2 regions of the Chitinimonas sp. JJ19 genome follow, and region 2 is predicted to be linked to the other one. Evidence: predicted binding sites of a transcription regulator. Region 2 holds the regulator's gene; the other holds the start of a gene.
What was found. The regulator sigma-54, encoded in region 2, starts transcription at its own class of promoters, with help from an activator protein. The targets are predictions, from matches to a motif close to CTGGCACGCTTCATGCTT.
Positions count from the first base shown of each region.

Region 1: V7714_RS10240 (nitrate/nitrite transporter) is a predicted target of sigma-54. The motif match lies at 11,133-11,150, and genes of this name have one in related genera.

Region 1 covers NZ_JBAMDD010000007.1:15,025-30,790, reverse strand. The annotation lists gene moaA (GTP 3',8-cyclase MoaA) at 1-310, opposite strand, end outside; gene V7714_RS10275 (NTP transferase domain-containing protein) at 438-1,007, opposite strand; gene cobA (uroporphyrinogen-III C-methyltransferase) at 1,144-1,890, opposite strand; gene V7714_RS10265 (nitrate reductase) at 1,911-4,628, opposite strand; gene V7714_RS10260 (GNAT family N-acetyltransferase) at 4,633-5,094, opposite strand; gene nirD (nitrite reductase small subunit NirD) at 5,091-5,411, opposite strand; gene nirB (nitrite reductase large subunit NirB) at 5,487-7,913, opposite strand; gene V7714_RS10245 (bifunctional protein-serine/threonine kinase/phosphatase) at 7,917-9,695, opposite strand; gene V7714_RS10240 (nitrate/nitrite transporter) at 9,700-10,911, opposite strand; gene V7714_RS10235 (ABC transporter ATP-binding protein) at 11,320-12,111, opposite strand; gene ntrB (nitrate ABC transporter permease) at 12,346-13,236, opposite strand; gene V7714_RS10225 (CmpA/NrtA family ABC transporter substrate-binding protein) at 13,247-14,509, opposite strand; gene V7714_RS10220 (ACT domain-containing protein) at 15,221-15,472, shown strand; gene V7714_RS10215 (hypothetical protein) at 15,739-15,766, shown strand, end outside.
Region 2 covers NZ_JBAMDD010000011.1:136,415-152,180, forward strand. The annotation lists gene nusG (transcription termination/antitermination protein NusG) at 1-41, opposite strand, end outside; gene secE (preprotein translocase subunit SecE) at 64-420, opposite strand; tRNA gene V7714_RS14625 (tRNA-Trp) at 507-582, opposite strand; gene tuf (elongation factor Tu) at 633-1,823, opposite strand; tRNA gene V7714_RS14635 (tRNA-Thr) at 1,863-1,937, opposite strand; tRNA gene V7714_RS14640 (tRNA-Gly) at 1,955-2,028, opposite strand; tRNA gene V7714_RS14645 (tRNA-Tyr) at 2,099-2,183, opposite strand; gene V7714_RS14650 (hypothetical protein) at 2,300-3,295, shown strand; gene V7714_RS14655 (type II secretion system protein) at 3,292-4,140, shown strand; gene V7714_RS14660 (sensor histidine kinase) at 4,137-5,882, opposite strand; gene V7714_RS14665 (prepilin-type N-terminal cleavage/methylation domain-containing protein) at 6,061-6,720, shown strand; gene V7714_RS14670 (monovalent cation:proton antiporter-2 (CPA2) family protein) at 6,763-8,730, opposite strand; gene V7714_RS14675 (KpsF/GutQ family sugar-phosphate isomerase) at 8,869-9,855, shown strand; gene kdsC (3-deoxy-manno-octulosonate-8-phosphatase KdsC) at 9,925-10,440, shown strand; gene lptC (LPS export ABC transporter periplasmic protein LptC) at 10,443-11,018, shown strand; gene lptA (lipopolysaccharide transport periplasmic protein LptA) at 10,999-11,532, shown strand; gene lptB (LPS export ABC transporter ATP-binding protein) at 11,529-12,254, shown strand; gene V7714_RS14700 (RNA polymerase factor sigma-54) at 12,272-13,732, shown strand; gene hpf (ribosome hibernation-promoting factor, HPF/YfiA family) at 13,776-14,123, shown strand; gene V7714_RS14710 (PTS sugar transporter subunit IIA) at 14,312-14,767, shown strand; gene hprK (HPr(Ser) kinase/phosphatase) at 14,838-15,766, shown strand, end outside.

The sequences.
Region 1 (15,766 bases), on a different contig from region 2:
CTTGCAGGCCGGGCAGGGCGCTCAGCTTGCCTGCCAGCGTGGGGAGATCGCGCCGCAGCAAGGGCTCGCCGCCGGTCAGCCTGACCCGCCGCACGCCGAGTCGGGTGAAGGCGCCCACCACCCGCTCGATTTCGTCAAAGGTCAGCCAGTGATCCGGCTCTTCAAAGCCCTTGAAGCCCTTGGGCAGGCAGTAGTTGCAACGCAGGTCGCAGCGGTCGGTCACGCTCAGGCGCAGGTAATCGATGCGGCGGCCGTAGCTGTCGATCAGTACCTTGTGTGCCGTGGCGGTGGGGGTGTCCGATGGGTTCATGCTGGCTTGGTCGGGCAGGAGTGCCGTCTATGACGTTAGTGTAGGCCGGCTTGGCACCGCTGTGCGAGCGTTGCTTCGAGCTGGTTCACGATTTTTCCACCCCGGCGAAAAAATCGTGAACCGGCGCTCAGGCTGGCACCGGGCAGAATGCGGCGCCATCGGCAAAAGCGACGGCAACACCACCGGGTTCGCGCAGCCATGCCACCAGTTCCAAGCGTGGGCCATCCAGCCGGCGGCGCAGTTGCGGTAGCACGCGGTGAGTCAGCAGGCACACGCCCGAGGGTTCGGCGCCATCGCAGACAGCATAGGCATAGGGGGCATCGCTGAGGGCCAGGGGGCGCCATAATTTGGCGGCGGCATCGGCTGGCAACTCGGGCAGGTCGCAGGGGATGACCAGCAGGCAATCGGCATCGCTGGCGGCGAGGGCAGCCTCAAGGGCGGCGAGGGGGCCGGGCCAGCCTTCGTAGTTGTCGGCCAGTGGCTCGAAGCCCAGGCCCTGGTAGACCTCGTGCTGACCATTGGTGCTGGCATAGAGGGTATCGGGCGGGCAGCTTTGCCGTGCCAGCCGCTCGCGGGCGTGCACCACCAGGGGTTTGCCACCATGCAGTTTCAGGCCTTTGTCGCCGTGGGGGCGCTGTGGGCTGGCGCAGAGGATAAGCGCATCGAGTTCGGGCTGCCAGGGTACCGATATGGTCATGATGAAGCCTCTGTTGCACTACGGTGGTGCGTCGGCGAGGCCGACGGGGTAGGTTATGGTGCAGAAATCAGCTGCTATTTATATTTTGGTGCACCGCACGATCATAGATCGCAATGACCGTGCCCGGTAGGACAAATCAGGCCGCCAGCATGCTTACAACAGTTTGCGGCAAGGCCAGGCCAGCCACCTCGCCGATCACCACGATGGCCGGGCTGGCCATGCCATGGCGGTGGGCATCGTCAGCCAGCCGCGCCAGCGTAGTGCTGAGGCGCTGCTCCTGCGGCAGGGTGGCGTGGGCGATGACGGCGGCAGGGGTATGGCCGGCCTTGCCGGCCTGCAGCAGGCCTTGCACCATGCTGTCGAGGTGGCGCATGCCCATATAGATCACCAAGGTGGTATCCAGCCTGGCGTAGCCGGCCCAATCGGGTTCGCCACCGTCCTGCGTGTGGCCGGTCAGCAGGGTGACGCCACGGCAGCAATCGCGATGGGTGAGCGGGATGCCGGCGGCCGTCGCAGCAGCCAGCCCGGCGGTGATGCCGTTGATGACCTCGTGGCTCACGCCTGCCTGGCGCAGGGCTTCGATCTCTTCGCCACCCCGGCCGAAGATAAAGGGGTCGCCGCCCTTGAGTCTGCCCACGATCTTGCCCTGGCGGGCATGGCGCAGCATCAGCCGGGTGATGAAGGCCTGCGGCGTGGAGACGCAGCCCCCCCGCTTGCCGACTTCAATCAGCCTGGCATCGGGACGGGCGTGGGCCAGCACTGCGCGGTTGACCAGGTCATCAACCAGCAGAATGTCGCACTCGCCCAGTACACGGGCGGCCTTGAGGGTAAGCAGTTCGGGATCGCCGGGGCCGGCGCCGATCAGGTAGACCTTGCCTTGCATGGTGTAACTCCTGGAGAGGGTCAAACGGTTGCCGCCATCGTCGCGGTGGCGACCATGCGCTTGAGTTCGGGCAGGCAGGAACCGCAACGGGTGCCGCAGGCCAGCTTGGCTTGCAGTCCTTTCAGATCGCAGCCTTGGTTCAGTGCGGCATCGATTTCATCGGCCGATACATTGAGGCAGTTGCAAATGACCTTGCCACGGCTGTGTTGGCCCTGGGGTGGGGCCGCCAGCGGGGCCAGCAGCCAGGGGCGTAGACTGGCGGCGTCGGCGCCTGCCGCGATCAGCTGCTTGAGCCAGTCGCGTGCGGCGGTCTCGCCGGTGAGCCGTATGCCGGTCAACCTGCCTAGTCGGATTTCGGCGTGCTTTTCCACGCCACGGCGGGGGTCGCGGTAGCTGAGTGTGGCCATGGGGTCGTCGAAGCCGAATACGGCATCAAGCCGGGCGATAAAATCGGCAGAGGGGGCGTTGCGGTGGGCCAGCTTCAGTATCACGGCTGGCTGCTCGTGGCCGAACAGGCCCAGGCTGCCGTAGTCGAAGCCCGCCAGCAGGTCGGCCGCGCGGTGCATCAGCTGCACCGCATCGTGGCTTTGCTTCATGGCGACCATCTGCCAAGGCAGCTCAACCCGTTCCAGCTTGATGGCGGCGTGTTTCAGCTCGGGCTGGCGCGATAGTGGGTCCAGCTTGGGCAGGGTAAGGGTGTTGCTGCCTTGGCCGGCCATAAAGCGGCCGGACCAGTGCATGGGCAGGAAGACCTCGCCCCGGCGCTGGCGAGTGCTGGCCTCTACCCTTATCAGCAGCGCTCCCCGCCGGCTGCTTACACGGGCCAGGTCGCCGCTGGCCAGTTTGGCCTGTGCTAGGTCGTCAGGGTGGGCCGTCAGCAGGGGTTCTTCCACCTGGTTGTATAGCTGGGCGACCGTGCCGGTGCGGCTCATGCCATGCCACTGGTCGCGCAGCCGCCCGGTGTTCAGGTGCAAGGGGTAGCGGGCATCGGTCTTTTCGGCCACCGGGTGGTAATCCACCGCCACAAAGCGCGCCCGGCCGTTCGTGGTGGGGAAGCGCCCATCGGCATAGAGCCGGGCCTGGCCAGCACGTGCGCCGGTGGGGTAGGGCCATTGCTGCGGGCCTTGGCTATCGAGCAGGGCATAACTCAGGCCACTGATGTCGAGATCGCGGCCGGCCGTGCTGCGCTTGTGCTCGTCGAACACGGCTTCTGGCGTGGCATAGGGGAAGAGCGATGCTGCGGAGCGGGGCGGCAACAGCGCTTCCAGCCGGCGGGCAAAGTCTGCTGCCATCTGCCAATCATGCCTGGCCTCGCCCGGCGCGGGTACGGCAGCGTGCAGCCGGGTGATGCGGCGCTCGGAGTTGGTGACCGTGCCGGCTTTCTCGGCCCAGCTTGAGGCCGGCAGCAGCAGGTCGGCGTAGGCTGTGGTGTCGGTATGGGCGTAGGCTTCCTGCACCACCACGAACTCGGCCTGCTGCAGGGCGCGGGCTACCTGGGCGGTGTCGGGCAGGGAGTGCGCCGGATTGGTGCAGGCTATCCATACGGCTTTGATCTGGCCCGCTTCCAGGGCCTCAAACATGTCGACTGCCGTTTTGCCGGGTTGGCTGGGTACGTCGGGCACTTGCCACAGCGCGGCGACTTCGGCGCGGTGTGCGGGATTGGCCAGATCGCGATGGCCGCTGAGCAGGTTGGCCATGCCGCCTACTTCACGCCCGCCCATGGCATTGGGCTGGCCGGTCAGGCTGAAGGGGCCGCAGCCGGGCTTGCCCAGCTTGCCGGTGGCCAGGTGCAGATGGATCAGGGCGGCATTCTTGTCGGTGCCCCGTGCCGATTGATTGAGCCCCATGCACCAGAGCGACAAGGCCCTGGGCGCGCGGCCAAACCATTCGGCGGCCTGCAGGATCTGCTCGGGCTTGATACCGCAGATATCGGCAGCGAAGCGTGGGGTGTATTCGCGGATATGGCGCTTGAGTTCGGTAAAGCCTTCGGTGTGGGCGGCGATATAGGCTTCGTCTATCAATCCCTCCCAGACCAGCACATTGAGCATGGCGTGGAACAGCGCGACATCGGTGCCGGGGAGGATGGGCAGGTGCAGATCGGCCAGTTCGGCGCTGTCGGTACGCCTGGGGTCGGTGACGATGAGCTTCATGTCAGGCCGGGCGGCCTTGGCGTCCTCGATGCGGCGGAACAGCACGGGGTGGGCATAGGCCGGGTTGGCGCCGGCGATGAACAGGCAGTCTGCCAAGGCCAGGTCTTCGTAACTGCAAGGCGGGGCGTCGGCCCCCAGGGTGGCCTTGTAGCCGGCGACGGTGCTGGACATGCACAGGCGTGAATTGGTATCGATATTGTTGGTACCGATCAGGCCCTTGGCCAGCTTGTTGAAGACGTAGTAGTCCTCGGTCAGCAACTGGCCGGAGATATAGAATGCCACGGCATCGGGGCCGTGCTCGGCAATGATGGCGGCAAAGCGCTGGGCTGCGTGGTCCAGTGCCGTATCCCAATCCACCCTTTGCCTGCTGGTGCTACGCTGCTGCCGCAGCTCGGGGTAGAGCACCCGGCCGGTGCGCATATCGGTCAGGTGCAGGGTGGCGCCCTTGGTGCAAAGCCGGCCCAGGTTGGCTGGGTGCTCGGGGTCGCCTTCCACCCGCAGTACCTGCTGGCCGTCGGTATGTATCAGTACGCCGCAACCGGTTCCGCAGTAGCAGCAGGTGGATTTGACGATATGGGGCTGGACCATGGCCTTACTCCAGGGGTTTTTCCATGAACAGGCTGAGCGGGTCGGCGGCGTAGCTGCCAAAGGGTGTGCGCTCGGCAAAGCCGCAGGTGCGATACAGCGCGATGGCCTCGGCCTGGTGGATGCCAGTCTCCAGCCGTGCCAGCACCTTGCCGGTCTCACGGGCTGTCGCTTCCAGCGCGGCCAGCAGGGCGCGGGCGATGCCCTGGCCACGATGCTGCGGGTCGACATACATGCGCTTGAGTTCGACATAGCCGGCGTGGGCCACGATGGCGCCGCAAGCCACGGCCTTGTCGCCCAACCAGCCCAGGTAGAAGCTCACGCCTGGCTGCTCCAGAGCGGCCACATCCAGCAGATGGTTGGACGGGCCGGGGTAGAGGCTGGCCAGATAGTCGTCCAGCGCGCTGATCAAGCGGCGTGCCTCGGGCAGGCTGGGCGAGGCAGGTGCCAGTCGCAGCCCTGTGCTCATGCTGCGGCCTCGGTGTTCAGCAGCACGGCATTGCCTTCCAGCCTGACCGCATAGCGGCGGGCGCAACCCTCGTCAGGCGCTGCGGCGGTGCCGCAGTCGAGGCCTATCTGCCAGCCATGCAGCGGGCAGGCCACGGTCTTGCCATAGACGATGCCCTGCGACAGCGGGCCACCCTTGTGCGGGCAGCGGTCTTCCAGGGCAAAGACTTCGTCATCGGCATTCCGGAATACTGCGATATCGCCCTGCGGGTGCTGAATCACGCGGGCGCCCAGTGGCGGGATTTCGGTCAGCAGGCAGACTATTTTCCAGTGGGACATGGGATTGTTCCTTGTGAGGTTGGCTGGGTTTGCCGTGGTGCGGCAGAGCCCGCTGCCACGGCAAACCGGTGGGGTTCAGGCCGGCAGGGCTTCGAACTCGTGCTTCTGCTCGCCCTGGATGCGCTCGGCCCAGGGATCCTGCTCAAAGCTCAGGGCGTACTTGAGCCGGGCATACAAGGCCTTGCGGTTGTCGGCATCTGCCACCACGCGCTGCCTGGTGTGCTCCAGGCCCACGCGGTGCAGGTAGTGCACCGTGCGTTCCAGGTAGAAGGCCTCCTCGCGGTACAACTGCAGGAAGGCGCCGCTGTATTCCAGTACCTCGGCATGGCTGGCGACCTTGGCGAAGAATTGAGCCACCTCGGTCTTGATGCCGCCGTTGCCGCCCACATACAGCTCCCAACCCGAATCCACGCCTATCACGCCGACATCCTTGATGCCGGATTCAGCACAGTTGCGGGGGCAGCCGCTGACGGCCAGCTTGACCTTGTGGGGGCTCCACATACCGAACAGGTCGTGCTCCAGGTCTATGCCCATCTGGGTGGAATCCTGCGTGCCGAAGCGGCAGAACTCGCTGCCCACGCAGGTTTTGACGGTGCGCAGGCTCTTGCCGTAGGCATGGCCCGAGGGCATGTCCAGGTCGCGCCAGACATTGACCAGGTCTTCTTTCTTCACCCCCAGCAGATCGATACGCTGGCCGCCGGTAACCTTGACCAGCGGGATGCGGTACTTGTCGGTGACGTCGGCAATGCGGCGCAGCTCGCTGGCATTGGTGACCCCGCCCCACATCCGGGGCACGACCGAATAGGTGCCGTCCTTCTGGATATTGGCGTGCGCCCGCTCGTTGATGAAACGGCTTTGCGGATCGTCGCGGGCTTCGCCGGGCCAGGTGGCGATCAGGTAGTAGTTGAGTGCTGGCCGGCAGGTGGCGCAGCCATTGGGTGTACGCCACTCCAGGAACTGCATAGTCTGTGGGATGCTGACCAGATGGTGCTCGCGGATGGCATCGCGCACTTCCTGGTGGTTGCGGTCGGTACAGCCGCATACCGTCTTGGTCTTGGGGGTGGCATCGAAGCTGGAACCCAGTACGTTCATCAGTATCTGCTCGCACAGGCCGGCGCAGGATCCGCACGAGCCACTGGCCTTGGTGTGCTTCTTGACCTCGTCCAGGGTGGTGAGGCCTTTCTCGCGTATGGCTTTGACGATGGTGATCTTCCTGACCCCATTGCAGCCACAGACTTCGGCTTCGTCGGCCATGGCGGCCGCCTTGTTCTCGCCGGCATGGCCGGTGTCGCCGAGATTGTTCTCGCCCCACATCAGGTGGTCGCGTATCTCGCCTATGGGCTGTTCATCCTTCAGTAGCCGGAAGTACCAGGCGCCATCGGCGGTGTCGCCATACAGGCAAGCGCCGACCAGCTTGTCGCCCTTGAGTACCAGCTTTTTGTAGACGCCGCCTACCGGGTCGGACAGCGTGATTTCCTCGTGCCCGTCGCCACCCATGAAGTCACCGGCCGAGAACAGGTCGATACCGGTGACCTTGAGCTTGGTCGACAGCACCGAACCTACATAGCGGCCATAGCCCCAGCCCGCCAGATGGTTGGCGCAGACGCGCGCCTGCTCGTATAGCGGCGCCACCAGGCCATAGGCGATGCCACGGTGGTTGACGCATTCGCCGACGGCGTAGATGCGTGGGTCGAAGGTCTGCAGGGTGTCGTTCACCACGATGCCCCGGTTGCAGTACAGGCCGCAGGATTCGGCCAGTTCGGTATTGGGGCGTATGCCGACGGCCATGACCACCAAATCGGCTGCCAGTTCGGTGCCATCCTTGAGCTGCACGGCGCTTACCCGGCCCGATTCGCCTGCCAGCAATGCAGCCGTCTGGGCTTGCAGCGCAAAGCGCAGGCCGCGCTGCTCCAGCGATTGCTGCAGCAGCTGTCCGGCCACCTTGTCGAGCTGGCGCTCCAGCAGCCATTCGCCCAGGTGCACCACGGTGACGCTCATGCCTTGCAGCATCAGGCCATTGGCCGCTTCCAGCCCCAGCAGGCCACCGCCTATCACGACGGCATGGCGGTATTGCCGGGCGGCCGCCAGCATCTGCTCGGTGTCGTGGATGTCACGGTAGCTGATCACGCCGGGTAAATCCTTGCCCGGCACGGGCAGGATAAAGGGCTTGGAGCCGGTGGCCATCAGTAGCCGGTCGTACTCGGCCTCGGTGCCGTCGGCGGCATAGACCACCCGTTTCTTGCGGTCTATCTTCACCACCTTCTTGCCCAGATGCAGGGTTATGCCTTGTTCGGCATACCATTCTAGTGGGTTGAGTATGATGTCCTGCACGGTCTGCTCGCCGGCCAGCACGGGCGATAGCAGGATGCGGTTGTAGTTGGGGTGCGGCTCTTCGCCAAAGACCGTGATGTCGTAACGGCTGGGGGTGAGTGCCAGCAGCTCTTCCAGGGTCCGTACACCGGCCATGCCATTGCCGATCATGACGAGTTTTAGCTTTTGCATGGTTTAGCTCCGTGGTGTTGCCATAGGGGATGAGGGGATAGGGGCGGCAGTTGCACCGGCGGCCTGTTGGCGCATGCCGGGGGCGGAGTCGGGCGTGCCGACCAGCAGGACAAACAACAGCAGCAGATTGAAGCCCAGCGAGCACAGCGCCAGTGCCATCCAGAGCCGGCCGGGTGAGCGGCTGGCCAGCGGGCTACGCCGTGCCACGCGCAAGGGGCGGGCTTCGCCCAGTTCCAGTGCCAGCCTCAGCTCTTCTGCCGTCTCGAAGCGGTGTGCCGGTTCGCGCGCCACCAGCTTGAGCAGCACGCTCTCCAGCCATAGCGGCAGATCAGGCCGGTAGCGGCTAGGCGGGACAGGGTCACCAAAGCTGGGTGTCTGGAACGGCTCGATCTCGCCATAGGGGTAGCGGCGTGTGAGGGCGTAGTACAAGGTGACGCCTGCGGCGTAGAGATCGCTGGCCGGGCTGGCGGTGTGGCCGCTGTACTGCTCGGGGGCGATATAGCTGGGTGTGCCCGGTGTGGCACTGTCGGTCGGGGTGATGCCGGGGCATTGCGCCACGCCCAGGTCCAGCAGGCGCAAGCGGCCTTCTTGATCCAGGTGCAGGTTGTCGGGCTTGATATCGCGATGGACGATATCCAGCCGGTGCAATGCCCCCAAGGCACGGCTCAGGGCCAGGCCCAGCCGCACGGCATCCTGTGGGCTGAGGGGTTCGTTGCGGGCCAACCGGGCCGCCAGGGTTTCGCCGGGATACCAGCGCATGGCCAGGATCAGCCAGGGGCTGTCGGTGGTGTCGATGACTTCGGGCAGGTGTTGGCTGGCGGCACGCCTGAGCAACCAGCCCTCCGTCAGCAGGCCCTGGGCCAGTTCGTTATCCTTGCCGGCCAGCTCGGTCAGGGTCTTGATGACCACCCTTTGCCCGCGTTCATCTCGGGCGCGGTACACCAGGCTGGCGCGGCTCTCGGCCAGCAATTGCTCTATCTGGAAGCCGGCGATGAACTGGTCCGGCCGCAGGCGTGGCGGGATGGGCAGCGTGGCGGCCTGGGCCAGTTCGTCCAGCAGTTGGCCTTGCGGCAGGGCCTGGACCCGCACCACGACGGCCGTTACATTGTCCTGGCTACCGGCCGCCAGGGCGGCAGCCAGCAGCGCGTCGGCGGCGCGCTGGGGTTCATGGTGCAGTTCCAGCAGGCGGTGCAGGGCGACATCGCCCAAGGCTTCCCATACGCCGTCGCACACCAGGGCAAACAGGTCGCCGGCCTGCAGTTCGCCCTCGCAAAAATCCACCATCACATGTTGATCGAGACCCACGGCGCGCTTGAGCACATGCTGGTAGCCAGGCTGCTGCCAGGTATGGTCTGCACTCAGTTGCACCAAGCCATCGGCATTCAAGCGGTAGGCACGGCAATCACCGACATGGGCCAGGGTATAGCGGCGACCGCGCAGTACCAGCGCCGTCAGGGTGGTGGCCAGCGGCTGGCTTAGTTTGTCGCGCTGGGCCTGGCCGTTCAACCACAGGTTTTGTGCGGTGATGATGCGGTCCATGGCATGGGCAGGTTCCCAGGTGTCGGGCGTGGCGTAGTAGTCGGCAGCCAGGCCGCGCACGGTGGCCTGTGCAGCCAGCTTGCCATCGGCCGAATGGCTGATGCCGTCGGCTATCGCCAGCAGCCAGCCCTTGGTGGCAACCATGTCGGCTGGCGGTTCCACCGCTGCAAGGGCATCCTCGTTGCGCGGTTTTTTGCCGGCCAGGCTGGCAGTGCCGATGGCAAGATCAAGCAAGGCGTGCATGGGGTCAGACCTTGGCGCCAGCGATATGGGCGGCACCCCAGGTGGTGCGCCAACGCTGTTTGACCGACAGCAGGCCCACCCAGGCAAACAGGGCCAGCGCAGCAAACAGGCTCAGGCCCAGCGAATAGCTGCCAGTCAACTGCTTGGAGTACCCCAGGCCCGTTGCCAGCAGAAAGCCACCTATGCCGCCAGCCATGCCCACCAGGCCGGTCATCACGCCTATCTCCTTGCGGAAGCGCTGCGGCACCAGCTGGAACACGGCACCGTTGCCCATGCCCAGCCACAGCATGCCGGCCACCAGCGCCATCAACGCCATCCAGGCATGTGGCAGATCGCGAGACACCAGGTAGAGGCAGGCTGCGGCCAGGGTATACATCACCAGCAGCGAACGGATACCGCCCACCTTGTCTGCGACCGTACCGCCTATGGGGCGCATCAGCGAGCCGGCGAACACGCACATGGCGGTATAGAAACCCGCCTGCACCGGCTCCAGCCCGTATTGGTCGTTGAAGTAGACGGTGAGCGAGGAGGCCAGGCCAGAGAAGCCGCCGAATGTGACGCAATAGAAGAACATGAACCACCAGGCATCACGGTCGCGTAGTACGCCCAGATATTCGGACAGCTTCTTGGCGGGTGGGCAGTTGGGGCTGTCCTTGGCCATGGCGAGATACAGCACGAATACCAGCAGCAGGGGAATCAGCACCAGCCCAAACACGGCATTCCAGCCAAAGGCCTTGGCCAGGCTGGGGGCAAACAGGGCGGCGATGGCCGTACCCGAGTTGCCGGCGCCGGCTATGCCCATGGCCGTACCCTGGTAGTGCGGTGGATACCAGCGCGATGCCAGCGGTAGCGCCACTGCGAAGGAAGCGCCTGCCACGCCCAGGAACACCCCCAGCACCATGACCTGTGAAAAGCTGTGCACGCCGGCCAGCCAGGCCACCAGCAGGGCAGCCATCACGATCACCTGGCCCAAGGCGCCAGCCAGGCGAGGCTTGAGGTGATCGACCAGCACGCCCATCAGCAGCCGCAGCAAGGCGCCCGCCAGCAATGGCGTCGCCACCATCAGGCCCTTCTGCGAGGGGCTGAGGCCCAGATCGCGGGCGATATAGACCGCCAGTGGCCCCAACAGCACCCAGACCATGAAGCTGAGATCGAAATACAGGAAGGCCGATACCAGTGTGGGCGTATGGCCTGCTTTCCAGAAACCTTTGTCCATTTGCTACTCCCCTGTGCCCGAACGCTACGCGGGCCTAGAACGCAAAAAAGGCGTCCTCGCTGCCGTATCGGTCTTGCATGACCGATAGGGTGCGGGGACGCCTTTGTCCGAAATCTGTAGGTTCGACCTTGAACCGTTGTCTGCCTCTGGGGCCTTGGGGGCTCCGTCCACCGCTGCGCCGTTGCAACGATGGGTGCTGCTTATTACAGGCAGATCGCTATCAGCAAATGCCGTGCCATTGCCTTGTTTTTATATTAATCAATGGCTTGGGTTGTTTTTTGATTGGAGTGGCCGGAGCGGCGCATGAATTTTGTGCGGTGCGGCAAGCGGTATGCACTATGCAGGTGCGCGGGGGCGTTGGGCCGTGCTTGTCGGCTTGGCCCGTGGCCTGCCCAGCAATGCAGGCGACTATGCGGCCTGCCGTATCTCTCGCCGGTACAGAAAATCCATCACGACATTGCGGGCAGCGTGATAAGCCGGGTCGCTGGCCAGCGCCAGGCGTTCGCGCGGGCGGGGCAGGTCTATGGCGAGTATTTCGCCCACGGTGGCAGCGGGGCCATTGGTCATCATCACGATGCGGTCGGACAGCAGGACGGCTTCGTCCACATCATGCGTCACCATCAGGGTGGTGGTGCGGGTCTGGGCGACGATGCGCAACAGTTCGTCCTGCAGGTGGGCGCGGGTGAGGGCATCGAGGGCGCCGAAGGGCTCGTCCAACAGCAACACTTTGGGCTGCATGGCCAATGCCCGAGCGATGCCTACGCGCTGCTTCATGCCGCCGGATATCTCGTGTGGGCGTTTGTGGGTGGCATGGGTAAGGCCGACCATGGCCAGCGCGTCGTGGGTGCGCTGCTTGAGTGTGCTGCGGTTCTCCCTGCCGCCAAATACCCGCTCCACCGCCAGGTAGACGTTGCCGTAGCAGCTCAGCCAGGGCAGCAGCGAATGGTTCTGGAACACCACGCCGCGATCAGGGCCTGGGCCGGCGATTTCGCGGTTATGGCACAGTAGCACCCCGGCCGAGGGCTGCAGCAGGCCAGCGACCAGATTGAGGACGGTGGATTTGCCGCAGCCTGAATGGCCTATCAGCGCAAGGAACTCTCCTTCGCGTATATCCAGATTGACATTGCGCAGGGCCACAAAGCGCCCCTGGCGGGTATCGAAAGCCATGCTGACATCTTGCAGTTGTACGAATTTGTCCATGTGTGGCTCCTGATTCTGGGTGGAAGGTCTGTCGGGCACTTAACAGGCCGTTGAAAAACTGCGGCCCATTCAGTTGATGAGGCGCGCCAGCGAGTGCGGGGGATACAACTAGGTGAGCGCCCACGGGTTAGCCGCACCAAACAGGCCCACAGGGTTGGGGAGCGCCAACCGGCCGTCCCGGTGACGCGGCCAGCGCTCCCGCCCAGTCTTGCTCCATGCCTGCTTCTTGTTGTCTTAGTACTCGAATCGCCGTGCGAGCAGCACCAGGGCCTGCTCCAGCAGCAAGCCGACGATGCCGACCACGAAGATGGCAATCAGGATGTGGGCGACATTGAGGTTGTTCCATTCATCCCATACCCAAAAGCCCAGGCCGACGCCGCCTGTCAGCATTTCGGCGGCGACGATGACCAGCCAGGCCACGCCTATGGCCAGGCGTATGCCGGTAATCATGTGTGGCAGTACGGCCGGGAAAAGGATGCGGGTGAATACCTTTGACTCAGGCAGCTTGAGCACGCGGGCGACATTGAGGTAGTCCTGCGGTATCTGAGCTACGCCTGCTGCTGTGTTGAGCACCATGGGCCAGATGCTGGAGATAAAGATGACCCAGATGGAGGCCGGCCCGGCGGCCTTGAACACCAGCAGGCCTATGGGTAGCCAAGCCAGCGGTGAGACTGGCCTGAGCAGGCTGATGATGGGGGCTGCCATGCGGCCGATAAAGGCAAAGCGACCAATGATGAAGCCGGCGGGTATCCCCACCAGTGCGGCAAGGCCGAAGCCGATGCCGACGCGGGCCAGCGAATGCAGGATGTTCCAGCCTATGCCTTGATCGTTGGGGCCGTTGTCGTAGAAGGGGTCGGCGAACAGCTCTGCTGCGGCTGCCCAGGTAGTGGCTGGGCCAGGCAGGCTGGCGTTGTGCAGTGACAGCAGCTGCCATCCCAGCATGAACAGCGCCAGCCCCAGCAGGGGTGGCAGGCCATGGAAGGCCAGCCAGTGCAGGCTGCGATTGAAACGGCTGGGGCCGGGGGGGAGGCCGTCCAGGGTTTGCAGCCGTGGCGCCGCTGGCCGGCGTGGCTTGCGCCTGGGTGGGTCTTCGGCAAGGGGGGTGGTCAGTGCTTGGGTCGGCATGCTGGGCTCCTCAGGCGCGAATCTTGAAACTGGCGGCGTAGGCGGCTGGGTGCTTGCCGTCCCAAACGGTGCCGTCTATCAGCTTGGTGCTGCGCAGGGCTTCCTTGGGAACGGCGATGCCCAGTGCCCGGGCGGCATCGCTGTAGACATCGATGCGGTTGACTGCTTTGGCCACGGCCAGATAGTCGGGGTCGGTCTTAAGTAGGCCCCAGCGGCGATGCTGGGTCAGGAACCACATGCCGTCCGACAGGTAGGGGAAGTTGACCTTGCCGTCGTTGAAGAACTTCATGTAGTTCGGATCCTGCCACTTGCGCCCCAGGCCGTTGTCGTACTTGCCTTCCAGCCGCTGGTCGATGATGTCGACCGGGCAGTTGACATAGCTCTTGTCGGCTATGGTCTCGGCAACCCGCTGGCGATTGGCCATGGTGTCTATCCAGCGTGAGGCATCGAGCACTGCCATGACCAGTGCCCGGGCGGTATTGGGGTACTGGGTGACGAAGTCGGCGGTGGTCCCCAGTACCTTCTCAGGGTGGTCGGTCCAGATGTCCTGGGTGGTGGCGGCGGTGTAGCCTATGCCATCGGCCAGAGCCCGGTTGTTCCAGGGTTCGCCCACGCAGAAACCGTCCATATTGCCTACTCGCATATTGGCTACCATCTGCGGTGGTGGCACTACGATGGTCTTGACGTCCTTGAGCGGGTCTATGCCCTGGCTGGCCAGCCAGTAGTACAGCCACATGGCGTGGGTGCCCGTGGGGAAGGTCTGGGCAAAGGTGTATTCACGGGGTTCGGCCTTGACCAGACGCGCCAGGCTGGCGCCGTCTTTCACACCCTTGTCCTTGAGCTGGTTGGACAAGGTAATGGCCTGGCCATTGTTGTTCAGCGTCATCAGGACATTCATGTCCTTCCTGGGGCCGCCTATGCCCAGTTGTACGCCATAGATCAGGCCGTACAGCACATGGGCGGCGTCCAGTTCGCCGTTCACCAGCTTGTCGCGCACACCGGCCCAACTGGCTTCCTTGCTGGGTATTATCTTGATGCCATATTTCTTGTCGAAGCCCAGCACGGCGGCCATGACCACGGAGGCGCAGTCGGTGAGCGGTATGAAGCCTATCCTGACTTCGGTTTTCTCCGGTTTACCGGTCTGGCTATTGGCTGCGGCGCGCACCTGGGGCGGCACGACAGAGAGGATAGAGCCGGCACCGGCGAGGCTGAGTGTCTTCATGAAATCGCGGCGGCTGGCGGACGGTGTGCTGTTGTTTGCGGGTTGGTCCATGCTGCTTCCTTGGTCAAAACGCGGGCGCAAAAAAAACGGCGTGCCTCGACCGGTAAAACCGGTCAAAGGACGCCGTTGTCCTTGGGCCGGCAGCAAGGCTGCGCGGCCCGGAGCTATCCGCTTGCATGCAAGCTTGGGCTCCCAGTCAGACTCCCCAACGAATCTGGAGTGATCCGGTTCGACATTGAACCGGGTAACGCCTATTGCTATGCAGCAAGTGTGCCAGCGGGTATCGGTCGCCAGTTGCCGCCCGACTTTCAATGTGTATGTGCATGATATAAAACAGTAATTTTTTGTGTCTTGGCTTGCTGTCCAAGTGTTGCCACTCGGCTGTTGGGCGTAAAGGCACAGTGTCGCCGATTGCGCCATGCACCATGACGCAGCAGGCAGATTGGCGCGGTGCACCAATCCGGTTGAGGCACCTACCTTGATGGCGAAACAAGATGCTTGCCACTGCTTGCGGCTGCAGTTAGAGTGGGGGTGTCGAATCCATTTTGCATTGCAACAGCCCATGTTCCCTGTGCTTAACGCGCTGACCACTACCATGAAACGCACCATGATGATTACATCGTGGGGCGCGCTGGTGTTTGCGCGATCGGGAAGCTGAGCCAGAACCCGAACGACAAAGAATCCAGACGAAGCCCCCGAATCGAAAGATCGGGGGCTTCGTCATTTCAGACCCTATCCCCAGTCCCAGCAGGAGTAATCGAGATGGCACAGCAACTGACCTTGAACCTGGATAACAATAGCGATGCACTGGAGCGCGTGTTGCGCGTGGTGCGCCACCGTGGCTACTCGGTGCGCCGCGTGGCCGCCGAAATGCCCAAGGGCCGTGGCTATATGGACGTATGCATCGAACTGGAAAGCAGCCGTTCGGTGTTCAGCCTGGTTATGCAACTGGCCAAGCTGGCCGAGGTACGCTCATTGGCCATGCGCGGTGAAGGTGTGCGTGTGCTGCTGTAGGCGCCAGCTCCCTAACCTCGCACCGTGTCGCGAGCGGTTGGGTCGGCCCGCTGGGTTCCTTGCCTTGCCAGGTAGGGTCTGCCAGATTCCGCCTCAAAACCCTTGGCCGTTGCAATATGTGGCTTGCCTATCCGGCGCTCCTTACCTATCCCACATAGATGGCGTCGAGGTATGACGCATATATCTCACCCCTGGTCTGTGGGGTGCAAGGTAGAGAGGGCATGATGGGACGCTGGGGTCTGGTAGCGCTTGCGCTATGCAACGCAATGGCAATGCAGGTTAGGGCGGAGGCCT
Region 2 (15,766 bases):
AAACCCGAGTAGGCATGAACCACATACCAACGCATCGCCATCAAGCATTCTCCGGGGAATAAATCAGCCGCCGCGCTTCAACAAGAGGTCGTAGAGCAGCCAGCTCAGACCGGAATCAACCAGCCACATGAACAACGACAACACCACGGTAAAGACAAAGACCGCACCGGTCATTTGCCAGACTTCCTTCTTGGAAGGCCAGACGACCTTCTCGGCTTCCTTGACGGAATCACGGGCGTAATCGACAAAGTCACGGCCAGGCACGGAGAACCACACCACCGTCACGGCAAACAGCACACCCGCCAACACAGACACCACGCGCAGTGCTTGCTGATCGGCCGGCAACAGGTAGTAGCCGGCAATACCGGCAGCCACCAGCACCAAGGCGGCGAACAACTTCAATTTGTCTACTTTTTCCATGCGTCGGCTTTTGCCCGAAAATAAAGACAGCCGCTTTCCAGTCGGAAAACGGCTCTCTTAGAAAGTTAACACAACCACTTGTTAGGTGGCAGGCGAGGAGGGTCTCGAACCCCCAACCCCCGGTTTTGGAGACCGGTGCTCTGCCAATTGAGCTACTCGCCTGCAAAGTCGCAAGCGCAGCTAACGCCACGCCCACAACCTGAAACTCTTTATTACTCGATGATCTTGGCAACCACACCGGCGCCAACGGTACGGCCGCCTTCGCGGATAGCGAAGCGCAGACCTTGTTCCATGGCGATCGGAGCGATCAGGGCAACAACCACTTCAACGTTGTCGCCTGGCATCACCATTTCGGTACCAGCTGGCAGCTCAACCGCACCGGTCACGTCGGTGGTACGGAAGTAGAACTGCGGGCGATAGCCGTTGAAGAACGGGGTGTGACGGCCGCCTTCATCCTTGCTCAGCACGTAGACCGAACCTGAGAACTTGGTGTGCGGGGTGATCGAACCCGGCTTGGCCAGCACTTGGCCACGCTCGACGTCTTCACGCTTGGTACCACGCAGCAGCGCGCCGATGTTGTCGCCAGCCTGACCTTGATCCAGCAGCTTGCGGAACATTTCCACGCCGGTACAGGTGGTCTTGACGGTGGGCTTGATACCGACGATTTCGATTTCTTCGCCGACCTTGACGATGCCGCGCTCAACGCGACCGGTCACCACGGTACCGCGACCGGAGATCGAGAACACGTCTTCCACGGGCATCAGGAAGGCGCCGTCGATGGCACGCTCAGGGGTGGGGATGTAGCTGTCCAGGGCTTCGGCCAGACGGAAGATGGCGGGTTCGCCGATTTCCGATTGGTCGCCTTCCAGGGCCTTCAGTGCCGAACCCTTGATGATGGGCAGGTCGTCGCCGGGGAAGTCGTACTTGCTCAGGAGTTCACGGACTTCCATTTCGACCAGCTCGAGCAGCTCGGCGTCGTCGACCATGTCGGCCTTGTTCATGAACACGATGATGTAAGGCACGCCAACCTGACGGGCCAGCAGGATGTGCTCGCGGGTCTGCGGCATGGGGCCGTCAGCCGACGATACCACCAGGATAGCGCCGTCCATCTGGGCTGCGCCGGTGATCATGTTCTTGACGTAGTCGGCGTGGCCGGGGCAGTCAACGTGAGCGTAGTGGCGGTTTTCGGTTTCGTACTCGACGTGCGCGGTGTTGATGGTGATACCGCGGGCCTTTTCTTCAGGCGCGCTGTCGATCTGGTCGTAGCCCTTGGCCTCGCCGCCAAACTTCTTCGACAGGATCGTGGTGATCGCGGCGGTCAGCGTGGTCTTGCCGTGGTCAACGTGACCGATAGTGCCAACGTTTACGTGCGGCTTAGTCCGCTCGAATTTCTCTTTTGCCATTTTGGAGTCCTTGATTGCGAATAGAAACGTATCAAGCGATGGTGCCCATGGGCAGATTCGAACTGCCGACCTCTCCCTTACCAAGGGAGTGCTCTACCCCTGAGCTACATGGGCATTCCACACAAAACAGATGGAGCGGGTGAAGGGAATCGAACCCTCGTCGTAAGCTTGGAAGGCTTCTGCTCTACCATTGAGCTACACCCGCTCGACAAGACCTCTAAACCCACTTGCCACGCGGAGCACTTCACACCGCGACGCTACCTACTTCTGAATTCTGGTGGAGGGGGAAGGATTCGAACCTTCGAAGGCAGAGCCGTCAGATTTACAGTCTGATCCCTTTGACCGCTCGGGAACCCCTCCTGAATGAGCGGCGCATTATGGTGGTGCTTTAGCCCCCTGTCAAACACTTCCTGCAAAAAAATCTCACAAATTCGCTAAGTGGTTGTTAGGCATCAACATTGCTTAGGAGCTTCATCATGCAAAACCAAGCAAACCCCAAGGCCTGCCCACCACGCAAACAGCGGGGAAATGCCCTGCTTATTTTCTTTTTACTGGTTGCGATGGGGATGTTGAGCCTGCTGGTCAGCAAATTAGCTAGCCAACCCGGCCTGCCACTGCCGCAGACAGAAACGACAAAGGAGCTTGCTGAAGCTAAGGAAGTGCTGATGGGCATCATCGTAAGCCAGTTAGGCTCAGACGGTCGCCTGCCAGCTGCACTGATAACACCCGACAATTGGCAAACCAGACGCTTGGACTATGCGACCTACGGGCTAACCCCCGCCAGAGAGCCAACCAGCCCTTTGTGGTATGCCTCCTCCGGATATCCCTTGTTTGACATCGACAATCGCCACTGGTTAAGGCTTTGTAATGGCAACAGCCCATCTATTGATGAGCTTGCCCTAGTGATCATCGCGCCAGGACAAGCGCTTGCCAGCCAAGTCAATCGGAACGCCAGCAACCCCAATGACAATGTCAATTTCTATCTGGAAGGTATTGCAGGGGCAACAACAGACTGCACGGCACCACTCAACAACGCCAGCAATAACGGTGTCTTGATTGCTGCCAGCGCGACAAGCACATTCAACGACCACCCCATCGCCATCAGCAAGAAAGATATCACCGACCGGCTCGCACGCTGGATAGCCAATGATCTCGACAGCCACGCCATCACCAACGGCGAATACCCAGCCCCCGCCGCAGATTTCGGAAACTGCAGCAGCCCCGGCGCACTCCTGCCGTATGGCCCAGGCTGCGCACTCACAGCAACTGCGCCATGGCTGAATGGCAGTAGCAATATGTACGCTAACATCAGGTACATTCAAATTAGCGACACCGAGGTTGAGCTCAGCTTCGGCACCTGCCCAGCCCCTCTACCAGCCGCACCACCTGCCACCTATCAATACACGCTATACAGGCTAGAGTGGCAAAACTCACGCACCGAAATTAGTACGAGCATCAGGACATGCCCATGAAGGCCCTACCCGCACCGACCAGGCACCAAGGCTTCACGCTGGCCGAAGTAGCCACCGTCATGGTGATTGTCGCCCTGGTGCTGGGTGGCTTCATGATGAGCCTGCCTACGCAACTAGAGCAGCAGCGAACGCGCGCCACAGATGACACACTGGAAGAGGCCAGAGAAGCCCTGCTCGGGTTTGCCATTGCCAATGGCCGGCTCCCCTGCCCCGCCTCCGCCACCAGCAACGGCCAGGAGTCCTTTTGCAGCAATGCAGTCGGCGGTTGCGGCGCAGCTACGACCATCCTGCCGATCCATGGCCGCTGCACCAACCCTTTCAACGGCTTCCTGCCAGCTGTTGCGCTAGGCATTTCCAATACCGATGGCAGCGGCTATGCCACTGATGGATCAAGCAATCTGCCGGCCCACCGATTGAGATACGCCGTTGCAACACAATTCGATATTACTACCAACACCTATACCTTTACCGCACCGGGAGGAATGCGCAGTATCGTGCGCAGTGCCACGGGATTCGCTGGCCTGAACCCCAATCTCAACGTCTGCAGCACCGCCGTCGGCGTCACCCCTACCAACTGCGCCATCGCGCCGGCTCCCACAGCGATCGCGGAGGCCCTTCCGGCCATCATCTACACCCCCGGCGCCAATGCAGTCTCCGGCGGAACCGGCCCCGATGAAGCCGCCAACCCCAACCCGAATAGCCCCAACAACGATGCCGTATTTGTCTGGCATAACCGTCAAAGCCAGGACACCACCCTGCCTGGCGGGCCCTTCGACGACCAGATGGTATGGCTATCGGCCCCTCTCCTTTACAACAGGCTAGTCACCGCCGGGCAATTGCCTTAGCACCCGCCAGATTCGTGAGCGTCACCTTCCTCCCGCTCGCCAGACGGCTGCCCGTCAGGGATGAGGAAGAAGCGCACGCACCCTGGCCGGTTCTCGGCAAGATTCAGGCGCGCCCCATGCGCCACCGCCATCCGCGCCGCCTGATACAAACCCAAGCCAAAGCCAGAAGCAGACTCCACTGGCGCCTGCAGCAACTTGGCTACCAGCGATGCCGGCACAGGCTCACCATCATCCTCCACCCAAAGGCTGCCGCGCTCATCCAACCCGGCGCTGATCACCAGCGTGTCGGCGACAGCACGCTTGTTCAAGGCATTCTGCAATAGGTTGTCTATTACGCAGTCGTATAACTCGGCCGACACCGGCGGACTCTCCAAAGGCAAAGGGTGAAGCGCGATTCCGGCATCGGCATAGCGTATGGCAACGCCCTGCCACCAAACAGCTGCGGGCAGCGTAGTCTGGTGCCCGAAGTCGCCCCCCGTCGGCGCACTCAACTTCCCCAGCGTTACCGCCAGCCGCCGCCCTATCTCCGGCAACTGCCTGGCGTACAGGCTAGCCAGTCTATGGGGGTCACTGCTGACCTGGGCCGCACCGATCAAGCCCTGCAAGGCCTGCAGCAGATTTTTGATGTCGTGGGTCAGGCGCGCGCCCGTCTCGTACACCGCCTCTATATAAACATGCTCCGCCAGCCTGGCCTCGCGCTGTTTGGCCAGGTAGAGCTGCTCCAGCAGACGCACTGCCAGTTGCAGTTGCAACCTGTGCGCCGTGGTAATCGCCCCCCGCGTATTCAGCATTAGTTGCAAACCTCCCGCCGTCAGCGAGATACCCGCCCCACGCCTAACACCAAACTCCCCCTCCCCGCCCGGCCCGCGCCAATGCCCGCCCGCCACCCAGGGCAGCATCAGCAATGCCCGCAATGCTGCCTGCAGAAATGCCTCAGCATCCGTCTCTCGGCCATAGTGCGCCGTCACCTGTGCCGACCACAGCTCAAAAGGGGCGCCCAACTGGAATAGCTGGGCCGAGAACAAGGCCCCTATACCGGCAAAGCCACCCAGCGGATTCCACAATAGGGCCAAGGCTGCCAGCAGCCCACCGGTCGCCACCAGCATGGTGGCCAAGGCAGCCACATACGGGTACTGCCAGCCACGCACCAAGGCCGCAGTGCCCAGCGAGACCAGCAGGGTCAGCAAGAGCAGCAACAGGCTGTAGAGAAAATCCAGCGCTTGCGCCTGCGGTGGCTCGGCCGCCGGTATGGGCCACACGGCCAACAGCAGCAGGCCCGCTGGCAACAAATAGGACACCACTCGTGGCCAGGGCGGCGCCTGCAGCAGCGCGGCCGGCAATAGCTGCAGCCAGAGCAAGAGCAGCGCCAACAAGGCCAGGCCCAGATGCAGCCGGCGCAAGCCAGGTTCTTGCATACCCGCTGCCCGCCCACCCACCAGCGCCGCCACCAGTGCTATCCAACCCAACAGCAAGGCTGGGCCTGCGAACAGTGCCAAGGCCAGCGCCGCCGCCCCCATCCCCACCAGCCCCCGACCACTGACGGCACGCTGGGGCGCATAGACCGGTTGCCACAGCAGCAACAGGCCCAGCTGCGCCAGCAACAGCAGACGCAAGGCCGCATGCCCCTGCGGCAGCCAGGCCGCCAAAAATAGCAGCCACACTAGCAGCAGGGGCAACCAGCGCAAGCGCACCTCAGGCGCCAGCAGTTTGCGCGACAGCACAGACAACCAATCAAACGACATTCAGGCTCCGACGATATGCCGACAGGGGCTGTTGAAATCACAACATCAGCAAGTGTTAATATGCCAACAGCAAGCTGACAAGCGGCTCAAGCTGGACTATAGATATTGGCACATGCATTGCTTAGTGTTTGCTCAGCTCGCCTTCGAGCGAAATTCCCTACAGCAGGAGATTGCCCCCATGAATTCCATCGCGCGCAAACAGCAGGGTTTCACCCTGATCGAAATTGCCATCGTCCTCGTCATCATCGGCCTGCTGCTGGGCGGTGTGCTCAAAGGCCAGGAGATGATAGAAAACGGCAAGGTCAAGAATGCCGTCAACGACTTCAATGGCACCGCCGCCGCCCTCAACGCCTACCGCGACCGCTTCCGTGCCATGCCGGGTGACGATAGTGCTGGCGCAGCCGCCATCACCACGCGTGGTGCCAACTGGGTCGGCATACCTGAGGGCGACGGCAACGGCATCGTCGCCTCCACCAATGCCCAGACCTTCACTGGCGCTGGCGAGAACGAAATCTTCTGGCGCCAAATGCGTGCTGCTGGCTTGATCAGTGGCGACCCTGCCGCCACTGCCATCGATTCGCTGCCTCGTAACGCCTTTGGCGGTCTTACCGGCATCTCTAATGCCGTCGTCGGCATACAGGGCCTGTCGCTGTGCATGTCGCGCGTACCTGGTAAGGCTGCCGCAGCCCTGGATGTACAACTGGATGATGGCACGCCCAATCGCGGCTCCTTCCGCGCCACAATCAGCGCAGCTGGCGCCAACACCGCGCCTGGCGCCCAGCCCACCGTCCCCTATTCGGAAGACAGCGTCTACACAGTCTGCCGCCAGATCGCCTGACGCTAGCAAGACACACCCAGCCCGCCACCCGGCGGGCTTTTTTCATTCCCCGCTCAACAAGCGCCGCTCCGCCCGGCTCAGCATCTCCGGCCCCGCCAGCAGCACTACCACATCGCCGGCCATCAACACTTCCTCGCTGCCCGGCTCATCAATACGGCGCCCACCACGACGTAGGGTCTTCACCAGCACCCCCATCTCGGCCAGATCCAGGTCGGCCAAGGGCTTGCCCACCGCCGCAGCCTGGGTGTCCAGCGCCACCGAGTGTAATCTGGGCTGAGCCTGCTCCTCCAGGCTATCGTCGGTCGCACCACGGAAGAAACCCTTGAACAGGCTGTAACGCGCCTCCCGTGCGTCGCGTATGCGGCGTAGTACCCGGTTCAAGGGCACGCCCAGCAGCATCATCGCGTGCGAGGCCAGCATCAGGCTGCCCTCCATGATCTCTGCCACCACCTCGTCCGCCCCGGCTGCGCGCAGCCGTTCGATATCGGCATCATCCCAGGTACGCACAATCACCGGCAGATCAGGCCGCTCCTCCCGCACCACATGCAATATCTTCAGCGCCGAGGGGGTGTGGTCATAGGTCACGATCAAGGCACGGGCGCGGGTCAGGCCCGCCGACATCAGCACCTCGCGCCGGGTGGCGTCGCCAAACGACACATTCTCGCCGGCGGCCGCCGCCTCCTTCACCCGCTCAGGGTCCAGGTCCAAGGCATAGATATCTATTTGCTCCTGCTGCAGCAGCCGGGCCAGCGCCTGCCCACTACGGCCGTAGCCGCAAAGGATCACATGGTCCGAGGTCGCCATGGTTTTGGCCGCCAGCTGTGTCAGCCGCATGGCTTGCAGCATCCAGTCCGACGCAATAAAGCGGCGCACGATAGTCTCGGTCTGCTGGATGAGAAAGGGCGCAGCCAGCATAGACAGCAGGATCGCCGCCAGCGCCACCTGCTCGGCCACCGGCGGCAGGATGCCCGAACCGGCCGCCAGCGCCAGCAGCACAAAGCCGAACTCCCCACCCTGTGCCAGGGCAATACCGGTACGCACCGCCGTGCCGGGGCTGCGGCCGAACCAGCGGGTCAGGCCGGCAATGATGGCCGCCTTGCCCACCAGCAGAAACGCAAACACCAGCAGCACCGTCAGCAGCTCGCGCCAGACCGCCATCAGGTCCAGCCGCATGCCCACGGTAATAAAGAACAGCCCCAGCAACAAATCGCGGAACGGCCGGATATCCTCCTCCACCTGGTGGCGGTACTCGGTTTCGGCAATCAACATCCCCGCCAGAAACGCCCCAAGGGCCAGACTCAAACCCGCCAGTGAAGTGGCGTAAGAGATGCCCAGCGTCACCAGCAGCACATTCAGCACGAACAGCTCGGTAGAGCGCCCCTTGGCCACCAGATGAAACAACGGCCGCAACAGCTTGGGGCCAAAGTACAGCAGTATCACCAAGGTCAGGACAATCTTGATCAAGGCCAGCCCCAGCACCAGCCACGGGTCGCCACCCGCCCGGCCCAGGGCCGGAATCATGATCAGCAGCGGCACCACCGCCAGATCCTGGAACAGCAAAATCCCGATAGCGTGCTGCCCATGTATGGCATTGATCTCCACCCGCTCGGCCAGCATCTTGCTGACGATGGCAGTAGACGACATGGCCAGGGCGCCACCCAGCGCCAGGCCCGCCTGCCACGGCAGGCCAAACAGCAATGCCGCCCCCATCACCAGCGCCATGCAGCTGACCACCTGGGCCGAACCCAGCCCAAACACCAGGGTACGCATGGCCGTCAGCTTGGCCAGGCTGAACTCCAGCCCCAGGCTGAACATCAGGAACACCACGCCAAACTCGGCCAGCTCGGCCACCTCGGTAGAGCTGCCTATCAAGCCCAGCGCATGCGGGCCGATGGCGATACCCACCAGCAGATAGCCCAGCATGGCCGGCAGCTGGAAACGGCGGCAGAGCGTGACCACCGCCACAGCGGCAGCCAGGAGTAGCAGAACAGTCTCAAGCGCATGGTGCATAAAGGCGATCAGTGGCGGTCAACGGTGGAATTATACGAATACAGCAGGCTTTCGCCCGCCCACACGCGACATTACGCCCGGGACGGGAACCAAACAGGAATACTGACGTTCCCTTGGCATCCCTTATACTGCCGCCTTATGACGACCCAACACACCCCCAACGCAGCCGAGTTGCTGGCCTTGGCCCGCGACGTGCTGAATATCGAAGCGCAGGCCATACAGGCCGTGGCCGGGCGGCTGGACGACAGCTTTATTGCAGCCCACCAGCTGATGCTGGGCTGCCAGGGCCGTGTCGTGGTGGCGGGCATGGGCAAGTCTGGCCATGTCGGCCGCAAGCTGGCAGCCACCCTGGCCTCCACCGGCACACCCGCCTTCTTCATGCACCCGGCCGAGGCCGCCCATGGCGACCTGGGCATGATCACCGCCGACGATATCGTGCTGGCCCTGTCCAACTCCGGCGAGAGCGATGAACTGGTCACCCTGCTGCCTGCCATCAAGCGCAAGGGTGCCCGGATGATTGCCATGACAGGCAATCCCGACTCCACCCTGGGCCAGGCCGCCGACATCCACCTGAACGCCCGGGTCGAGAAAGAAGCCTGCCCGCTCAACCTCGCCCCAACAGCCAGCACCACCGCCGCACTGGCCCTGGGCGACGCCCTGGCCGTCTGCCTGCTGGAAGCACGGGGCTTTGGTCGCGACGACTTTGCCCTCTCCCACCCCGGCGGCAGCCTGGGCCGGCGCCTGCTGGTGCATGTGCATGATGTCATGCGCCAGGGCGACGAACTGCCCGTGGTCAAGCAAACCGCCAGCGTGCGCGACGCCCTGTTCGAGATTACCCGCAAAGGCCTGGGCATGACCGCCGTGGTCGACGACCACGGCACGCTGCAGGGCATCTTCACCGATGGCGACCTGCGTCGCGCCATGGATAGGGAGCTGGACCTCAAGGCCGTGGACATTGCCCAGCTCATGACCCGCAACCCCAAGACCATCGCCGCCCACAAGCTGGCGGCCGAAGCCGTGCAGTTGATGGAGCAGGCCAAGGTCTATGTGGTCCTGGTACTGGATGAAGGCAAACTGGTGGGCGCCCTGCGCATGCACGATCTGTTGCGCGCCGGCGTGGTGTAAGCCCTATACCTTTAAATATCGGATAGCACGCCAGCGCCTCAGGGCGATCAGGCAGACAAGGAAAATACGGTGCTGGAACGCGCACATAACGTAAGACTGATGATATTCGACGTCGATGGCGTCATGACCGACGGCAGCCTCTACTACACCGACAGCGGCGAAGAACTGAAAGCCTTCAACTCGCTCGATGGCCACGGCCTCAAGATGCTGCGGCAGTCCGGCGTGGCGCTGGCCATCATCACCGGTCGCAACTCCCGCCTGGTAGAGCACCGTGCCCGCAACCTGGGCATCGATCACCTGATCCAGGGCGCGCACGACAAGCTAGCCGCATTTGAGCAACTGCTGAGCGACACCGGCTTCAGCATGGCCGATTGCGGCTATATGGGCGACGATGTCATCGACCTGCCCGTCATGCGCCGCGTGGCCTTCGCCGTCGCCGTACCCGACTCCCCCACCCTGGTGCGCCAGCACGCCCACTACGTCACCGGCGCGCGTGGCGGCAACGGCGCCGTGCGGGAAGCCTGCGAAATCATCATGCAAGCCCAGGGCACCCTGGACGCACAACTGGCGCCCTATCTAAAGTGAGCATGCTGCCCGACCGCGCGGCCCGCGCCTTCCCCCTGCTACTGCTCGGCCTCCTGGCCGGCATGGCACTGCTGCTGGACCGCGCCACCAACCTGCCCTACTTCTCGCCCCCCGCCGGCAGCCGCGACCCCGACCTGACCATCAACCGCTTTGTGGCCACCGGCTACGGCCCCGATGGCAAGCCGCTCTACCAGTTGACCGCCAGCGGCATGCGGCATTATCCGCATGATGATCACTCCGAGTTTGCAGATGCCCTGTTGGTACGCACCCTGCCCGGCGAGCCTACGCTCACCATCAATGCCGAAAAAGCCCGCATCACCGAAGGCGGCGACCGGGTTTTCTTCGAGCAGGATGTACGCATGCACCGCACTGCAGCAGCCGGCGTCGACGCGATGACACTCAAGAGCAGCCGCCTGCAGCTGGACATCACCCGTGGCCTGGCCAGCTCGGACGCCCCCGCCGACATGGTGAGCGGCGGCAACCGCATGCGCAGCACCGGCTTTGACTACGACCACCCGAACACACGCCTGAACCTGCGTTCCAATGTGAGCCTCTACTATGCCCCGCCTCAACGCTAAGCTGCTGCTGACCAGCGCCCTGACCCTGCTGGCCCCCCTGGCCCTGGCCGAGAAGGCCGACAGCGGCAAACCCATCAATGTCGATGCCGGCCGCGTCAGCCAGGATCAGAAAACCGGTCGCTCCGTCTTGGAAGGCGGCGTCAGGCTGGTACAGGGCACCCTGTCACTGGACGCCGACCAGGCCGTGATCACCGAACAGGCCGACGGCGAACAAACCGTCCAGGCCAGCGGCCGCCCCGTCAAGTTCAAGCAAAAGATGGAAGGCCAGGAAGTCTGGCTGGATGCCCGCTCCGACAAGCTCGACTACGACAGCAAGACCGGCGACGTCAAGCTGACCGGCAACGCCTGGCTCAAGCGCGGCCAGGATGAGCTGAGCGGCAGCCATATCGTCTACAACAGCGTGACCGAGATCTTCCGGGCCGAAGGCAATGCCAGCGCCACACCCGGCACCGATGGCCGGGTAAAGCTGGTGATACAGCCCAAGAAAAAGCCCGAGAGCCAAGCTAAGCCATGACCGCACGCCTGTCCGCCCAGCACCTGCAAAAGCGCTACAAATCCCGCACGGTGGTCCGCGATGTCTCGCTGCACGTGGATGCCGGCGAGGTTGTCGGCCTTCTCGGCCCCAATGGCGCCGGCAAGACCACCAGCTTCTACATGATAGTCGGCATGGTCGCTCTCAACGGCGGCAAGATCTTCCTGGATGACGCCGAGATCACCCACCTGCCCATGCATCAGCGCTCCCGCCTGGGGCTGGGCTACTTGCCGCAGGAAGCCTCCATCTTCCGCCGCATGACCGTGGCGGAGAATGTGCGCGCCATACTGGAGCTGCATGTCACCAACAGCGAAACGATAGAACGCCGGCTGGACAGACTGCTGCGCGAGTTGAACATTGCCCACCTGCGCGACAGCAGCGCCCTCTCGCTATCGGGTGGCGAACGCCGCCGCTGCGAGATTGCCCGCGCTCTGGCTGCCAACCCTCGCTTTATCCTGCTGGACGAGCCCTTTGCCGGGGTAGACCCCATCGCCGTGATGGATATCCAGAAGATCATCCGCTTCCTCAAGGAGCGCAAGATCGGTGTACTGATTACCGACCACAATGTGCGGGAGACGCTGGGCATCTGCGATCGCGCCTATATCATCAACGAAGGCAGCGTCCTGGCCTCGGGGAGCGCCGAAGAGATCGTCTATAACGACAATGTCCGCCGGGTTTACCTAGGTGAGCATTTCAGGCTTTAGCCTGTTACCGTGTCAGCATGAAACAATCCCTCCAACTCAAGCTCTCCCAGTCACTCACGCTTACGCCGCAGCTACAGCAATCCATCAAGTTGCTGCAGCTCTCCACGCTTGACCTGAACCAGGAGATAGAACGCTTCCTGCAGGACAACCCCATGCTGGAGCGCGAGGACGACAACGAGCCGGAAATCCACCCGGTACGCGAGGACGGCAGCCCGGTGGAGGTGACCGAGCCGCCCCCCTCGCTCGACGAGGCCCCCAGTACCGATACCGCCGAACCCGATTTCGACATGGATGGCGCGCTGGGCGACAGCTACTGGAACGAAAGCGGCGGCGGGCGCCAGCGCGAAGACGATGACGAGTTCGACCCCCAGGCCAACGTCGCACGCATCAGCACCCTGCGCGAGCACCTGCTGGCCCAGCTGGGCCTGTTGCCCCTGAGCCAGCGCGACCATGCCGTGGCCAACCTGGTCATCGACGCGCTGGACGACGATGGCTACCTGGGCCTACCGTTGGTCGAAATCTTTGAGTTGATCCCCGAATCCCTGCGCGACGAACTGGAAATCGAGCTGGAAGAACTGCAGGTCAGCCTGCAATTGATACGCCAGCTGGAACCTTGTGGCGTGGGCGCAGTCGATCTCAAGGACTGCCTGAAGTTGCAATTACAGCAGTTGATGCAGCACGAACCGGCCAGCGGATTGGCACTTGAGATTGTGGCCGAGCACCTCGATTTATTGGCTAACAAGGACTACAGTAAGCTTAAGAAAACGCTGAAATGCGACGACACCGCCCTGCGAGCCGCGCAGTTGCTGGTACAGCGACTGAACCCACGGCCCGGAGCAGTGTTCGGCGAGACTGACACCCGCTACGTGGTAGCAGACGTGGTGGTGAAGAAGCTTCGCAACGGCTGGACGGTCCAGCTGAACGAAGCTGCGATGCCCAAACTCAAGGTCAACCAGTTGTACGCCAACATCCTGCGGCAACATCGTGAAAACGGCACAGGCCTGTCCGGCCAGCTGCAGGAAGCCAAGTGGCTGATCAAGAACGTCCAGCAACGCTTCGACACCATACTCCGCGTAGCACAGGCCATCGTCGAAAAGCAGCAGCGATTTTTCGAACACGGCGAAGTCGCCATGCGCCCCCTGGTGCTGCGCGATATTGCGGAGGAGCTGGACCTGCACGAATCGACCATCTCTCGGGTGACTACCCAGAAATACATGCTCACGCCGCGTGGCATCTATGAGTTCAAGTATTTCTTCGGCAGCCATGTAGATACCGACTCGGGCGGCGAATGCTCGGCCATCGCCATCAAAGCCCTTCTCAAACAACTGATACAGAACGAAGACCCCAAGAAACCACTGAGTGACAGTACGCTGGCCGAAGTGCTCGGCAAGCAGGGCATCAATGTTGCCCGCCGTACCGTCGCAAAGTACCGTGAAGCCTTGCAGATCCCTCCCGTGAACCAACGAAAGTCCCTGTAGCCGCCCCGCAGCTAGGCGGCGTCCTTAACACAAGGAGAGTCGTATGAACCTGACCATCAGTGGGCACCACCTCGACGTAACCCCAGCCATCCGCGAATACGTGCAGACCAAGCTGGAGAGGGTCACCCGCCACTTCGATCATGTGATCGACATGGGCGTCACCCTCAGCGTCGACAAGCTGCAGCAGAAGATAGAAGTGAATGTGCATCTGCGCGGCAAGGATATCCATGTGGAAGCCACCGAGCCCGATATGTACGCCGCCATAGACCTGGTGGCCGACAAGCTGGATCGGCAAGTGTTAAAGCACAAAGAAAAGCGATATGGAGACCGCCACACCGATGCCATGAAGCATCACGTAGAACCGGAAAGCCACGATCAGGCAGCCGCCTGACGGCGCCGTAGCAGTAAAGCGCAAGTGACGAGAGGGAACGGGAACGGTACAGGGACACCGTTCCCGTTTTCCATTCTGCTGCAGACCATGCCACACTGGCACCACACCCCCAGCACAAGCCGACTTTCACGCCTTGTCCTGGCCGCCCACCGGCGTACAATGGCGGCCTATTCCAGCATTGCACAACCATGGCCCTGATCGCCTCACTCCTGCCATTGACCAACGTCTTTCTCGATCTGGACTTGACCAGCAAGAAGCGCCTGTTCGAACAGGCCGGCCTCTTGTTCGAGAACAGCCACGGCATCGCCCGCGCAGCCATCTTCGACGCCCTGTTCGCCCGCGAAAAGCTGGGCTCGACCGGGCTGGGCCAGGGTGTCGCCATACCGCACGGCCGCATCAAGGGCCTGAAGGAGGCCGTAGGGGTGTTTGTGCGCCTCAAGCAAGCCATCCCCTTCGAGGCGCCAGACGGCAAGCCAGTCAACCTCGCCTTCGTACTGATGGTGCCCGAACAGGCAACCGACCTGCATTTGCAGATCCTGTCGGAACTGGCACAGCTGTTCAGTGACAAAAAAATCCGCGAAGCGCTGAGCCAGGCCACCACACCGGAAGACGTGCACCAACTGCTCACCCACTGGCAAGCCTAAGCCACCGGGGCAGCCAGCCCCGGCCCGCCCCCGGCACCGTCGCTATCAGGCCTGATACAGAAACGGAACCATGCCCCAAATCACCGTCCGCCAGCTGTTCATCGACAACGCAGAGAAACTGCGCCTGACCTGGCTGGCTGGCCAGAGTGGCGCCAACAATCTGCTGTCCAACGAGGCCGATAACCAGAAGCCGGCCCACGCCCTGGTCGGTCACCTCAATTTCGTCCACCCCAACCGCATTCAGGTATTGGGCCTGGCCGAAATCGCCTACCTGCAGCAGGTAGAGGCCACCGCCCTGAAAAAGTCGTTGGACCACCTGTTCAGCACCGATATGGCGGCCATGATCATCGCCAACGGCCAGCCAGCGCCCGATATGCTGCGCGAAGCCTGCGAACGCGCCCATGTCCCGCTACTGACCTCGCCCGAACAATCGCCCTACCTGATGGACGTGCTGCGCTTCTATCTGGCCAAAGCGCTGGCCGTCTCCACCAACCTGCATGGCGTGTTCCTCGACGTGCTGGAGGTCGGTGTGCTGATTACCGGTGAAAGCGCCATGGGCAAGAGCGAACTAGCGCTGGAACTGATCTCGCGCGGCCACGGCCTGGTTGCCGACGACGTGGTGGAGCTCTACCGCATCGCCCCCGACACCCTGGAAGGCCGCTGCCCGCCCCTGCTGCGCGACTTCCTCGAAGTACGCGGCCTGGGCGTGCTCAATATCCGCACCATCTTCGGTGAAACCGCCGTTCGCCCGCGCAAGAACCTCAAGCTCATCATCCACCTGACCAAGCAGGCCGAATCCATCACCCCGCTGGATAGGCTGCAGATGCAGGCCGCCACCCAGGCCGTGCTGGATGTGGCCATACGCAAGGTCGTACTGCCCGTCGCCGCCGGCCGCAACCTCGCCGTGCTGGTCGAGGCCGCCGTACGCAACTACATCCTGCAACTGCGTGGCATCGACTCCACCCGTGAGTTCATCGAGCGGCACCAACGTTTCATGGA